3 regions of the Thalassobaculum sp. OXR-137 genome follow, and region 2 is predicted to be linked to each of the others. Evidence: riboswitches for the same ligand, from Rfam matches in the RefSeq annotation. Region 2 holds a riboswitch; each other region holds the start of a gene.
What was found. A riboswitch is a leader RNA that binds a small molecule or an ion and turns the genes downstream of it on or off. The one in region 2 is predicted to bind cobalamin.
Positions count from the first base shown of each region.

Region 1: linked by a shared signal. The riboswitch ahead of T8K17_RS20175 (TonB-dependent receptor domain-containing protein) and the one ahead of T8K17_RS24075 (ABC transporter ATP-binding protein) in region 2 are both predicted to bind cobalamin.
Region 3: linked by a shared signal. The riboswitch ahead of T8K17_RS22515 (ribonucleoside-diphosphate reductase subunit alpha) and the one ahead of T8K17_RS24075 (ABC transporter ATP-binding protein) in region 2 are both predicted to bind cobalamin.

Region 1 is NZ_CP139715.1:4,331,040-4,335,599, reverse strand. Features, by position in the region: gene T8K17_RS20185 (DUF882 domain-containing protein) at 1-270, opposite strand, end outside; gene T8K17_RS20180 (L,D-transpeptidase family protein) at 353-1,885, opposite strand; cobalamin riboswitch at 1,987-2,201, shown strand; gene T8K17_RS20175 (TonB-dependent receptor domain-containing protein) at 2,325-4,250, shown strand; gene T8K17_RS20170 (ABC transporter substrate-binding protein) at 4,280-4,560, shown strand, end outside.
Region 2 is NZ_CP139715.1:5,196,788-5,201,347, forward strand. Features, by position in the region: gene glgX (glycogen debranching protein GlgX) at 1-57, opposite strand, end outside; gene T8K17_RS24060 (fumarylacetoacetate hydrolase family protein) at 273-1,217, opposite strand; gene T8K17_RS24065 (hypothetical protein) at 1,180-1,578, opposite strand; gene T8K17_RS24070 (hypothetical protein) at 1,659-2,189, shown strand; cobalamin riboswitch at 2,246-2,438, shown strand; gene T8K17_RS24075 (ABC transporter ATP-binding protein) at 2,515-3,360, shown strand; gene T8K17_RS24080 (TonB family protein) at 3,344-4,336, shown strand; gene T8K17_RS24085 (LysE family translocator) at 4,345-4,560, opposite strand, start outside.
Region 3 is NZ_CP139715.1:4,848,461-4,853,020, reverse strand. Features, by position in the region: gene T8K17_RS22520 (ribonucleotide-diphosphate reductase subunit beta) at 1-646, opposite strand, end outside; gene T8K17_RS22515 (ribonucleoside-diphosphate reductase subunit alpha) at 637-2,565, opposite strand; cobalamin riboswitch at 2,656-2,867, opposite strand; cobalamin riboswitch at 2,971-3,181, shown strand; gene T8K17_RS22510 (aromatic ring-hydroxylating dioxygenase subunit alpha) at 3,304-4,548, shown strand; gene T8K17_RS22505 (hybrid-cluster NAD(P)-dependent oxidoreductase) at 4,551-4,560, shown strand, end outside.

The DNA.
Region 1 (4,560 bases), 870 kb from region 2:
GTCGATCGCGTGGACCGACCCGTCGTGGTGGTCGCGCAGGATGTAGCTGATCTTCCGCAGAGCCTCGGTGTCGTATCGGCCGTTCCGGAAATAGGTGATGTCGAGCCGCTCGTCGGTATGCAGGTGCTCGATCTTCAGCTTGCGGGTGTCATGGGCGGCGACAATGGCCGAGCGCGCCGGCGTGCCGCCGGTCATCAGAAGCGCCAAAGCGCCCAGGGCCGCCCGCCGCGTAACCCGGCGTCGGGGCGAGGAAGCGAAGTGTTCCGTCATGTCCGATGGTCTCCGAGGCGCCGTGGCGCGAGAAAACCTCTTTCCTTCGGTTTGCGACTCCGTGCAAGCGTTTTTGTCGGCGTCAGCGCAAACCCAGGGCCTTGGCCAGGAGGGGGTCCCGCCCGTAGATATCGTCGCGGAATTCGGCCGTCCCACCCTCGCCGATCCAGGCCGTCAGATAGGTCAGATGGACGGCCACGGGGGTCTTCAGGTTGACCCGTGTCGTCTTCTTGCTGTCGAGGATCTTGCGGACCTGTGCGGGGTCCTGGCCGTCCGCCGCCAGCATCACCTCCGACAGTGTGATCGGCTTCTGCAGCCGGATGCAGCCGGAACTGAAATTGCGCACCGACTTGGCGAAGAGGTCGCGCGCCGGCGTGTCGTGCAGGTAGACGTCGAACTGGTTGGGGAACATGAACTTCACCTGGCCGAGCGCGTTCTTCTCCCCCGGCGCCTGGCGCAGGCGATAAGGGAACCGGCCCTTCGGGATCGAGGACCAGTTCACCGTCGCCGGATCGATCCGCGGCGCGTCGTTCTGATAGCCGGCATAGAGCTCGTAGCCGCCGGAGGTCAGGTAGCTCGGGTCCTTCTTGATCTTCGGCAGCAGATCCTCGGCCGCGATCTTCGCCGGCACGCTCCAGGTCGGGTTGAACTCCAGATATCGGATCCGGTCGCTGAAGATCGGCGTCTCGCGATAGGGGCGGCCGATGATCACCCGCATGGTCAGCCGGGAGACCCCGCCGACCACATAGTCGAGCTCGAACCCGGCCATGTTGACGAAGACGTGGTCGTCGCCGAAATCGTCCGGCATCCAGCGGAACCGTTCCATGTTCAGGACGATCTGCCGGATCCTGTTCTCCACCGGGACGTTCATGGCGGCCACGGTCTTGGCGCCGACCGCGCCGTCCGAATCGAGCCCGTGGCGGCGCTGGAACTGGCGCACCGCGCTTTCCAGGGCCGGGTCGTACAGATCGGAGGCGCCTGGGACCGGGGTGAGGTCCGCCGTGGCGGCCAACCGGTGACGGACGGCGGAGACACGCGGGTCGGTCATGCCGGGCTTCAGGGTCGGCCCCTCCGGTACCGCGGGCCAGCCGCCGGCCTTGGCCAGCGCCCGGTAGTCCAGCAGCAGACGGCGCAGGCGACGGTAGATCGGATTGCCCGGCGCCAGATCGGCCATCGCCTTGGCGGTCTCCGGCGCGGCGTGCACCGCCTCCAGAAGGGCGAGACCGTCGACCTCGCGCCGGAACACGTACAGGTCGGGGTCGGCCTTCTTCGGGGCGATGCGTCCGGCCTGCAGGTCGGTCAGGTAGCGCAGCAGGGCCCGGCCGACCTCCCGGTCCAGGGCATCCGGCGTGTCGACCGCGGGCAGGGTGTAGTCGGACGGGCGCAGGCCCTGACGCTCGGCCCGTTCCAGGACCCGGACGACGGCAGCACCCTTGGCGTTGAGGGTGGGAACCTCGGTTTCCTCCACCCAGGCGTGCCCGTCGCCGCGAGCCGCCAGAAACGCCTCGACGACGGCCTCCGGATCCGGCGTCTGCGCCACGGCGGGCGCCGCCAGGGCCAGGAGAAGCGCCAGCAGGCCGACGACGGCGGATTGGATCTTGATCTGGACTGTCATCAGAGGCTTCCGGGTTCCGGTGGTCTTCAGGACGCATGGTTCCCAGTAACCCTAAGGGCTGAAAGGGAAGATTGACAGGCCCACCCCCCGACCGTAGCGTCCGGCCGTCAATCGCATGTGGTGTCCCGACCCATGATCTGGGGTCGGGATGAAACGGGAAGCCGGTCAGACTCCGGCACTGCCCCCGCAACGGTAGGCGAGGTTGATCCGCCGCAAGACGCCACTGTGCCGCCTGGCATGGGAAGGCGCGGTCGGATCGGGGCCCCTGGGCCCGGCCTCGCAAGTCCGGAGACCGGCCACGGCGTGAAACCTCGATATCGCGGGGCGCGATGATCGGGGTCGGCCGTGGCGCATGACCCGTGGCCGTCCCCCGTCCGTCCAGCTCCTCGATGTCTCTTTAGCAACGCCGCGCGGGTGTGCGCCGGACGAGGAGAATGCCATGACTTTCCAGAACCGCCCGATATCGGGCCGATCCCTGAGGGGGGCAGCGCTGATCGCCGCGCTGGTGGCCGCCGGTGCGCTGCCGGTCCAGGCCCAGCAGGCTAAGGCGCAACAGCTCGCGGCCGGCGAGCGCGCCACCGTCGCCACCTCAAACGAGGTCGTTGTCACCGCCTCGCGCATCGCCGAGACGGCCGACGAGACCCTGGCCCCGGTCAGCGTCGTCACCCGCGCCGAAATCGAGCGCCGGCAGATCCGGTCCGTGCCGGACGCTCTGCGTCAGGTGCCGGGCCTGACCCTGAGCAACAACGGCGGCGTGGGCAAGGCGACCTCGGTCTTCCTGCGCGGCACCGAGAGCGACCATGTCCTGGTCTTGATCAACGGCGTGAAGGTCGGCTCGGCCACGCTCGGCACGTTCAACTTCGAGAGCCTGTCGATCGACGACGTGGAGCGGATCGAGGTGGTGCGCGGTCCGCGCTCGCATCTCTATGGCTCGGAGGCGCTGGGCGGCATCATCCAGATCTTCACCCGCAAGCCGACGGACGCCACCCACGCCCATGCCAGCGTCGGCTACGGCAGCAACGACACGATGGAGGGCACCGCCGGCTTCTCCGGCCGGGCCTCCGGCATCGGGTTTTCGGCGAGCACGAATTACATCCGCACCGACGGGATCAACTCCTGCGGCAATGGCACGGCCATCCCCGGCGGCGGCTGCTTCGCCAACCAGCCCGACAAGGACGGCTTCGAGCGCAGCTCGGTGACGGGCGGACTGGACTACGCTTTCTCCAATGGTATCAAGGTGGAAGCGACCGGTCTTTATGCGACGAGTGAAAACGAATACGACGGATCGGCCTCGAACGAGTCGGAATCGGTGAACTACGTTCTCGGGCTGCGTGCCCTGGCGTCTCCGACCGACTATTGGGACGTGACCGCCTCGGCGGGTCATACGGTGGACGACAGCGACAATTTCTTCGACGGCACCTATCAGTCGACGTTCAAAACAGAACGCAACGTCTTGTCTTTGCAGAACGATCTGTACCTGTTGCAGGATCACGTCACGACCCTGGGCGTGGATTTCCAGCGCGATCAGGTCGACAGCGACACCGGGTATGTGGAGGACAGCCGCGACAATACCGGCGTCTTCGCCCAGCACCGGGCCGAGTTCGGTCGCCACACGGTGCAGCTCAGCGGCCGCGTGGACGAAAACGAGCAGTTCGGCGGCTACCTGACGGGCGGTGCCGCCTACGGCTACCGCATCACCGACAACCTGCGGGCCACCGCCTCCTACGGCACCGCGTTCAAGGCGCCGTCCTTCAACGAGCTGTACTATCCGGGTTTCGGCAACGCGGACCTGGATCCGGAAATGTCCGAGAGTGCGGAGATCGGCCTCGCGGCGACGGTCGGCGGCTTCGAGCTGGGGGCCAACCTCTTCCATACCGAGATCGACGACCTGATCGCCTACGACAGCTCGATCTTCGCCCCGGCGAACGTGGACAAGGCGCGGATCACCGGCCTCGAGCTGACCGTGTCGGGCGAGGTGGCGGGCTTCCTGCTCTCCGCCGGCGCCACCTTCCTCGATCCGGTGAACGCTTCCGGCGGGGCGAACGACGGCAACCTGCTGCCGCGCCGGGCCGAGCAGGTCTACACCCTGTCCGTTGACCGCGAGCTCGGCGGGCTCGGCCTGGGCTTCGGCGAGTTCGCGGTGGGGGGCGACGTGCACCACGAGAGCGAGCGCTACGACGACCTTGCCAACACCCGGACGCTGGACGCCTACACGACGGTCGATCTGCGGGCGAGCTGGGATGCGACGGAGAACTGGGGCGTGGGTTTCACCCTCTCCAACATCTTCGACGAGGACTACAAGACGGCGTCCTTCTACAACCAGCAGGGCCGGGCGGGCTTCCTGCGCCTGACCTACCGGCGCTAGCCGCGATGGGACGGACGGCGCTTGTCCTGTTGGCCGGCCTGCTTCTGGCGGGACCGGCTGTGGCGGCGCCGTCCGAGCCTGCCGTGGTGTCCATCGACTACTGCGCCGACCAGTATGTGCTGGCTCTGGCCGACCGGGCGCAGATCCACGGGGTGTCGCCCCGCGCCCGCCAGGCCTTCTCCTATCACCGTGACCGTGCCGCCGGCGTGCCGGTGATCGAGCCGGTGTCCGAAGCGGTCCTCTTCGCCGCGCCGGATCTGGTGGTACGCTTCTGGGGCGGCAACCAGCGTCTGGTGTCGATGCTGGACCG
Region 2 (4,560 bases):
GCCCCCGTCTTCGACATGGGCGCCAAGACGGTGATAGTCGCCGGCCAGGATCTCCAATTCGGACTCCTCCAGGTGGCAAACGGACGTCGGTGTCGAGCATATCCGGTCCACAGCAAAGTGCCACCACGCGTATGCTGCAGTGCGACAGGCTTAGGGATTGGGCGAAAGAAAACCCCGTCCACGGTGACGGAGGAAACAGACCCATCGGTGCTGTTTACAACGCGGCCCGGTCCGGACGGTTCCCGCCCGGACCGGCGCATCGCAGGTGCGAACTACTTCGCGTATTTGCCGGTGAGCTGCGGTGTATAGGGACCGGACAGTCCCTTCTCCTTGTGCTGCAGGCGGCTGTCCCGCCCCCAGGTACGCTTCAGGGGATCGCTGACCGACACTTTCAGCACGCCCATCCCGGCCACTTCCAGCTCGATCCGGTCGCCGTCCATGAACGGGCTAAGGCCCCGGTGGTTGGTCCCGGTGGCGACGATGTCGCCCGGCTCCAGCGTGTGCATGGCGCTCAGCCACTCGATGCAGCGCGGGATCTTGTGCGCCATGTCGGAGGTGTTGAACGACTGGCGGACATCGCCGTTGACGCTCAGGCGGACGTCCAGGTCGTTCGGATCCACCACCTCGTCCTTGGTGACCAGGTACGGGCCGATCGGCGCGAAGGTCTCGCGCGACTTCACCTGGAAGAACTGATTGCCGGCCGGCGGCAGGTTGCGGGCCGACCCGTCGATGAAGTTCATGTAACCGAACACATAGTCCATCGCCTCGTCGGCCGAGACGTTGGAGCAGCGCTTGCCGATCACCAGCGCCAACTCCGCCTCGCCCTCGAAGACGTCGGCCGGGACGTCCGGCAGGACCATGGTGCCGCCGGTGCCGATGATCGCGCTGGGCGATTTGTGGAAGCCGTTGATCAGCGGCTTCTCGGTCAGGGTGCCGTCTTCCATGTAGTTCACGGCCATGCAGTCGATCTGCCGCGGCAGCGGGAGCGGCGGCCGGATGGTGACGGCGTCCAGGGCCACCGGCTTGCCGGCGGAAACGGCCGCCTCGATCTTGCCGCGGGTCTCCTCGTAGGTCGCGATCACCGCGTTGATCAGGCCCCGGTTGTCCAGGTGGGGCAGATGCGCGACGGCATCGGTGACGTCGACCACCCCGTCGCCGGACAGAACGCCCAGCCGCCAGTCACCGAGGTCCGGGTGATCGAAATACAGAAACTTCATGGCCGCTATCTCCCTCTGCGCCGCGCCCTTCGAACCGGGCTTGGCCGGGATCATAGGCGGCTCCCTCTTCCAAGGGAACGCATGCAGGCAGGTCGCCCGCCTCCACCTCCGAGGCCATGGCGATGCTGGTGACCGATGGCAGGGCGAAGCGGGCCACGGGCGTACCGCCGGTCACCGGGTGCAGCAGAACGACACAGGAGACCAGCGCCGTGGACCCTGCTGCGGCCAGCCCCATGAAGACCTGCTCCACGACCGGCGGCACGGCCGATTTTCGCTCCAGAACCGCGATGGCAATGCCGCACCCGGCGGTCGCCAACAGCAGGGAGAGGGTCGTCAGGCTGAGGATCAGGGAAATCGACATGAGGCGCGCCTTCTTGTTGCAACTCATTCTCAATTTCAGTATCTACAAATGAGAACCAGTCGCAACAAGGGATTTCGGCAATGGCCCAACCCTCAGAACTCAGACCCGCCCGGCGCAGTACCGCCGGGTCGCGCACTCCGATCTGCCGACTGACCACCGGAGAGGCCCTGATCGTCTGGGCGATCCGGCACTGGGTGCAGTCGGTGAAGGCCCGGCTCGACCCGCGCGACCTGCTGCGCTGCGGCTTCGCGACGATCGAGGCGGAGGACGTGAGCGACGCGGTGGACCGGCTGCTGATGGTCACCCTGCGCGAGGCGACGACGGTGCGCGACGTGGGCTGCCTGCGGTGCCCGACCCTGGGGGACGGCGAGCGCGACATCCTGGAAGCGGTCGCCCTGTCCCAGCGCGGCCGGCGCGAGGAGGCGATGGCGGTGGTTCAGTCCTGGCTCCCGCTATCGGCGGCGCTGCGGGCGTATGACGACATCGCGACCATCGGCCGGGCGCTGACCGGGGTCGACATGACGGTGCCCGTGCGCCGCAAGTCGGCACCCGACATCCGGTTGCTGGAGGGGATCGCCACCCATCCGGAATCCTCCCCCATGCTCCACTGACGGCCGGATATCCGCCGATTTCCGGCGAAATTCCTTGCATCTCCGGCCCCGAGACCGGAGACTGCGGCCGTCGTGGTGATCGCTCTCCGACAGGAGATCCGATCAGGGAAGCCGGTGAGAGACCGGCGCTGCCCCCGCAACTGTAAACGGCGAGCGACCCCCGAATAGCCACCGGACTTGCGCCGGGAAGGACGGGGGTTCGCGTCCGAGCCGTGAGCCAGGAGACCGACCGCGACGCGTCACCATCCGGCGGGCGGGGTGTTCCGACGGTAGGGCCGAGGCCCGAGCGGTGGCGATATGCGCCATCGCGATCGGACCGCCTCGCATGAGAAACGCCCTCGATCCCTCCCCAACCGCCTCGGCGACCGGACTCCGCGCCTGCGACGTCAGCCTGGATGTCGGCAACCGCGCGCTGCTCGACCGGGTCAGCCTCCACGTCCGTCCGGGCGAGGTTGTCGGTCTGCTCGGTCCCAACGGATCGGGCAAAAGCACGCTGCTGCGGATCCTCGCCCGCCTTGCCGAGCCGACCGGCGGCACGGTCACCCTGGACGACGCGCCGATGGTTGGGCTCGACCGGAGGATCACCGCCCGCACCCTCGGCTATCTGCCCCAGAGCGCCCGCAGCGAGTGGCCGATCTCGGCCCGCGAAACCGTCATGCTGGGGCGCACGCCGTTTCTCTCCCCGGTGTCCCGGATATCGGAGGCCGACCGAACGGCGGTCGACGAGGCCCTCGCCGTGACTGACACCAGCCATCTGGCCGAGCGCGCGGTGACGACCCTGTCCGGCGGAGAGCGGATGCGGGTGATGCTGGCCCGGGTGCTGGCGGGCGAGCCGACCCTGCTGCTGCTGGACGAGCCGGTGACGGGCCTGGACCCGCGCCACCAGTTGGAAGCCATGATCCTGCTCGACCGGCTGGCGCAGGATGGGCGCGGCACCCTGGTGGTGCTGCACGACCTCACCCTGGCCGCGCGGTTCTGCCATCGGGTCTATGTGCTGCACGAGGGAATGGTGGTCGCCGAGGGCCCGCCGGCTCGCGCCCTCGATGCGGCGACCATCGCCGCGGCCTTCGAGGTCGAGGCCCGGCGCATCGGCGAGGGCGACAATGCCCTTATCGTGCCCTGGTCGGTGCAAGTGAACGGGTCGGAGGATCGGAATGCCGGCCGCCGCTGACCGCATCCTCGGTCCCGCGCCGCCGCAACCGGCCGGCCGGCCCCTCCTGGTGGCCCTGGCGGTCGCCGCGTCGGTCGCGGTGCACGGCGTTGCCCTGGCAGCCGCCATCGGCTGGTGGGGCGGTCCGCAGACGACGGCGCCGGAACCGTTCGAGGTGGTGATGGTCACCCTCACCCAGCCGAACCGGACGGCCGCGCCGGGGTCCGCCATCGCCGGCGGTCCGGCACCGCAGCCGGCCGACCGCGCGGGACCGCCGGCCGTCACCATGCCCGTCGCCGAGGCCGCCGCTCCCGCGGTCGCCGCCCCCCTGCCGTTCAGCGCACCGGCCGCAACGGACAGCCCCGCCCGCCCGGTACCGGCGCCCCTACCGGCCAAGGCGATGCCGGCGGCACCCGCCCCGGCGCCGGTCCAGGTCGCCGAAGTGCGGCCCGAGGCGGCCGCTGTCGAGCGGGTCGAGACGCCGGAGCCGGTGCCGGCCCGGATCGCAGAGCCGCCGCGTCCCGTCGCCCGCCCTGCGTCACCCTCGGCGGCACCCCCTGCCGCGCCTCCCGCCGCCGTGGCGTCACGCGAGGGCGCCGCGAAACCCGCTGCGGCATCCACCGAGACCGCCTCCCCCGCCCGAGGCGCCGGACCGGCGAGCACGCCGACCAGCGTGGCGGCATTGAGCGGACTGCGAGACGATGAGGCTGGCGGCAGCAGCCCGGCCGAGTTCTCCGTCGGCTCGGCCGGCAATCCGGCCCCCGACTATCCTTTCCGGGCCCGCCAGCGCGGCTGGGAGGGGCGGGTCGTGCTGCGGGTGGCGGTCGATCGTTCCGGCCACCCGGTGCGCATCGCCGTCGCCGAAAGCAGCGGCCACGGCGTGCTCGACACCGCCGCCCATCAGACCGTCGCCACCTGGGTCTTCCGCCCGGCGCGGCGCGGCGGCCAGCCGGTCGCCGGCGAGACCCTGGTCCCGGTCGTCTTCCGGCTGAACTGAGATGTCGGCTAGATCAGGGACAGTCCGCGGGCGATGGCCAGCAGGCCGAAGCCGATAATCAGCGCCCCGGCCCCGCGGTTGATCCAGCCGATCGCCCCCTCGCTCAGGCGCCGCCGCAGGAACCCGTCGACGGCGCCGGCCAGGATCAACCACCAGATCCCGGAGCCGAGAAACACGCCGAGGATCAGCAGCAGGGCCGGCCTCCAGCCCGCGTCGTCCCCCAG
Region 3 (4,560 bases), 350 kb from region 2:
GGCTCTCGTCGCGCACCGACCAGCTCACGATCTGGCCCATGCCGTTCATCTTGTTGTGGCGCGGGAAGTTCAGCAGCATGGCGAAGCTGGCGAACAGCGCCATGCCTTCGGTGAAGGCGCCGAACATCGCCAGGGTACGCGCCACGTCGCCGACCGTGCCGACGCCGAAGGTGTGCATGTAGTCGGCCTTGGAGCGCATGGCGTCGTAGTCGCGGAACGCCTCGAACTCCGCCTTCGGCATGCCCAGGGTGGTCAGCAGCAGGGCATAGGCGTCGATATGCACGGTCTCCATGTTGGTGAAGGCCGCCATCATCATCTGGATTTCCAGCGGCTGGAAAATCGGGATGTAGCGCTTCAGGTAGTTGTCGCCCACCTCCACGTCCGACTGGGTGAAGAAGCGGAAGATCTGGGTCAGCAGGGCCCGCTCCGCCTCGGAGACCCGCGGCGAGGCCCAGTCCTTCAGGTCGCCGCCGAGCGGGACTTCCTCTCCCATCCAGTGGGTCTGCTGCTGGCGCTTCCAGAACTCGTAGGCCCAGCCGTAGCGGCTGACGTCGTAGGTGCCGGTCGATTCCAGCAGGCCGACCCGGCCGGTGCCGATCAGCTCGCGCGGGTCGAGATGGACCAGGGAGTCGGGAATCACTGACATGACAGGCACTCCTCGTAATCGGTCGGCTCGACCGTGAAGGCCTGGCGTTCGACCTTCTCCAACTGCCCGGCGAAGCCGGCCCGGCTGACCGATTTGGAGCGGCAATAGTACAGGCTCTTGATGCCCCGCTCCCAAGCGGTCCAGTGCAGCATGTGCAGGTCCCACTTATGGATGTCGGCCGGCAGGAACAGGTTGAGCGACTGGCTCTGGCAGATGAAGGGCGCGCGGTCGGCGGCGAAGTCGATGAGCCAGCGCGGATCGATCTCGAAGGCGGTGCGGAACATCGACTTCTCGTCTTCCGTCAGGCAGTCGAGATGCTGCACCGAGCCCTCATGCTCCAGGATGCTCTCCCAGGTTTCCGGCGTGTCCGCGCCCTTGGTCGCCAGCAGCTTCTTGAGGTGCGGGTTGCGCACGGTGAAGGCGCCGGACAGGGTCTTGTGGGTGTAGATGTTGGCCGGGATCGGCTCGATGCAGGCGCTGGTGCCGCCGCAGATGATGCTGATGGACGCGGTCGGGGCGATCGCCAGTTTGTGGCTGAACCGGCTCTGCATCCCGCGCTCGGCGGCGTCGGGGCAGGGACCGCGTTCCTCGGCCAGTGCCACGGACGCGGCGTCGGCCTCGCGCCGGATCTTCTTGAAGATCCGCATGTTCCAGGACTTGGCCAGGGCGCTTTCGAACGGGATTCCCTGGGCCTGCAGGAAGGAGTGGAAGCCCATGACGCCGAGACCGACCGAGCGCTCCCGCATGGCGGAGTAGCGCGCCCGGGACATGCCGTCCGGGGCGTTCTCGATGAAGCTGGTCAGCACGTTGTCGAGCATCCGCAGCACGTCCTCGACGAAGCCCGGCTCCTCGTTCCACTGCTCCCAGGTCTCGATGTTGAGCGACGACAGGCAGCACACGGCGGTGCGCTCCTCGCCCAGGTGATCGGCCCCGGTCGGCAGGGTGATCTCACTGCACAGGTTGGAGGTGGAGACTTTCAGCCCCAGCTCGCGCTGATGCTTGGGCAGGTTGTTGTTCACGCTGTCGATGTAGAGCAGGTACGGCTCGCCGGTCTGCAGTCGGGTCTCCAGGATTCGCTGCCAGAGCTGGCGCGCATCGACCTGGCGCATGACCTCACCGTTCTTCGGGCTCTTCAGGTCGAACATCGCGCCGTCACGCACCGCCTCCATGAAATCGTCGGTGACATTGATGCCGTGATGCAGGTTCAGGCCCTTGCGGTTGAAGTCGCCACTGGCCTTGCGGATCTCGAGGAACTCCTCGATCTCCGGGTGGTGGATGTCGAGATACACCGCCGCCGAGCCGCGCCGCAGGGAACCCTGGCTGATCGCCAGCGTCAGGCCGTCCATGACATGGATGAAGGGGATGATGCCCGAGGTCTCGCCGGTGCCCTTCACCTGCTCGCCGATGGAGCGGACCTTGCCCCAATAGGTGCCGATGCCGCCGCCGTTCGCCGCCAGCCAGACGTTCTCGTTCCAGGTGTTCACGATGCCGTCGAGGGAATCCGGCACGGTGTTCAGGAAGCAGGAGATCGGTAGGCCGCGGGTGGTGCCGCCGTTGCTCAGGATCGGGGTCGCCGGCATGAACCACAGCCGCGACATGGCGTCGTACAGCCGCTGGGCGTGGTCGATGTCGTCGGCATAGGCGCAGGAGACCCGGGCGAACATTGCCTGGAAGTCCTCGCCCGGCATCAGGTAGCGGTCGCGCAGGGTGGCCTTGCCGAACTCGGTCAGCAGCGAATCGCGGCTCCGGTCCAGCACCAGATCGTCCGGCGTCGGCGCCTTGGCCAGCGGACGCGGCAGGGGTGCCCGCTGCGGCTCTGCTTTCGCTGCGGCAGGCCTTGGGGCCGCCGCTTTCGGCGCGATGGGAGCGGGCGGGAAATTGCCGGATTCGTCGAAGTCGTAGGCCAGTTGCGTAGACATGGACACCCCTCGTGTCGGTGGAGGGGGAGTCGGCAGGGCCTGCGGGAATGGGCAACAGCCCAGCAAGCGCCTTCCGGATCACCCCGCCCGGGACGGATATGCGCTCACGGCAGGTCTCCTGGCTCGCGGGTCCGAACGACTGTCTGGCCTTCCCAGCGTCCCATGGACACCAGTGACCCCTCTCGACAGCCGCTAGCCGCTAACAGTTGCGGGGGCAGCTCCGGCTTTGCCCGAAGGCGCACCGGGATTCCCTCTTAGCCCTAGATGTTGGTCATCCAGAGACCGTGAACGCTGCATTTAGTAATGATTTGCGCTGCGCCGTCAATCGTTTCCTGTGCCGCCGGGTATGTCGTCGGCGGACAAACTCAGGTCGCGCTGGGACGCAACGCCTGGGCCCGATCGGGCGTAGCCTTAGTCTGTCGAGGTGCTGTCCGTCCGGCCTGGAGGAGCCGGCGGGCGGAGAATTGGGAAGCCGGTGAAATCCCGGGACTGCCCCTGCAACGGTATTGGAGTGCGCAGCGCGGCAAAGAGCCACTGGGATGACCGGGAAGGCGCCGCGCGGGTCCGAAAGGACCGCTTCAGAGTCCGGAAACCAGCCTCGGAACGGCCAGGGGATCGCGGTGGGCGATCGGCGGGCTGTGCGTCGGCATGTCCGCTCTCAGGACCGCCGGCCGCCGGCGCCGATCCCATCCACCGGACCCGCCTTTGTGAAACGTGTCTTCGACGCGGGGTGATGTGATGGATGCGCGGCTTCGGACTCAGGAACTTCTTCTTCGCCAGAAATCCGGCTTCAGCCTGGAGCGGGACCTGTACGTCTCGCCCGAGACCTACGCCCTGGACCTGGAGCTGATCTACTACCGCGACTGGCTGTTCGTCGGCCATGACTGCGAGCTTGCCAAGCCCGGCTGCTACCTGACGGTCCAGGTCGGCGCCTATCCGGTGATCGTGATCCGCGGCGCCGACGGCGAGATCCGCGCCTTTCACAATGCCTGCCGCCACCGCGGCTCCCGCCTGTGCTCGGCGGAGAAAGGGGCGGTGGCCAAGCTGGTCTGCCCCTATCACCAGTGGACCTACGAGCTCGACGGCCGGCTGCTCTTCGCCCGCGACATGGGCCCGGGCTTCGACCCCGCGTCCTACGGGCTGAAGCCGGTGCATTGCGAGGGCGTGGCGGGATATCTCTTCATATGCGTCGCCGACCATGCCCCCGACTTCGCCCCGATCCGCGCGATGATCGAGCCGTATCTGGCCCCGCACCGGCTGCGCGATGCCAAGGTGGTGCACGAGACCACGATCATCGAGAACGGCAACTGGAAGCTGGTCTGGGAGAACAACCGCGAGTGCTATCACTGCGCCGGCAGCCATCCCGAGCTCTGCCGCACCTTCCCCGACACGGTCACCCATGCCGATCCGAACGCCAGCGAAGGCGATCCGGCCCTTATCGCGCTGTGGGACAAATGCCGCGCGCTGGGCCTGCCGAGCGGCTTCGACATGGCCGATGACGCCCAGTACCGCATCACCCGCATGCCGCTGCTGCGCAATGCGGAGAGCTACACCCTGTCGGGCAAGGCGGCCGTGAAGCGGCCGCTCAGCGACGCGGTCCGCGGCTCCGGCCTGGGCGCGCTGCTGCTCTACCACTACCCGACCACCTGGAACCACGTGCTCGGCGACCATGCGATCTCGTTCCGGGTGCTGCCGGTCGGCCCGCTGCAGACCGCCGTCACCACCAAGTGGCTGGTGCATCGCGATGCGGTGGAGGGGGTGGATTACGACCTCGACGAGCTGACCAAGGTCTGGCTCGCCACCAACGACCAGGACCGCAAGGTGGTCGAGGAGAACCAGATCGGTGTGAACTCTCCGGCCTATCAGCCGGGTCCGTACTCGCCGACCCAGGAGGCCGGGGTGATCCAGTTCGTCGACTGGTACACCGGCATCATGCGCCGCCGTCTCGGCGGCACCCCGGAGCGCCGTAGCGAGGTCGCGTGACCATGCGGTCGA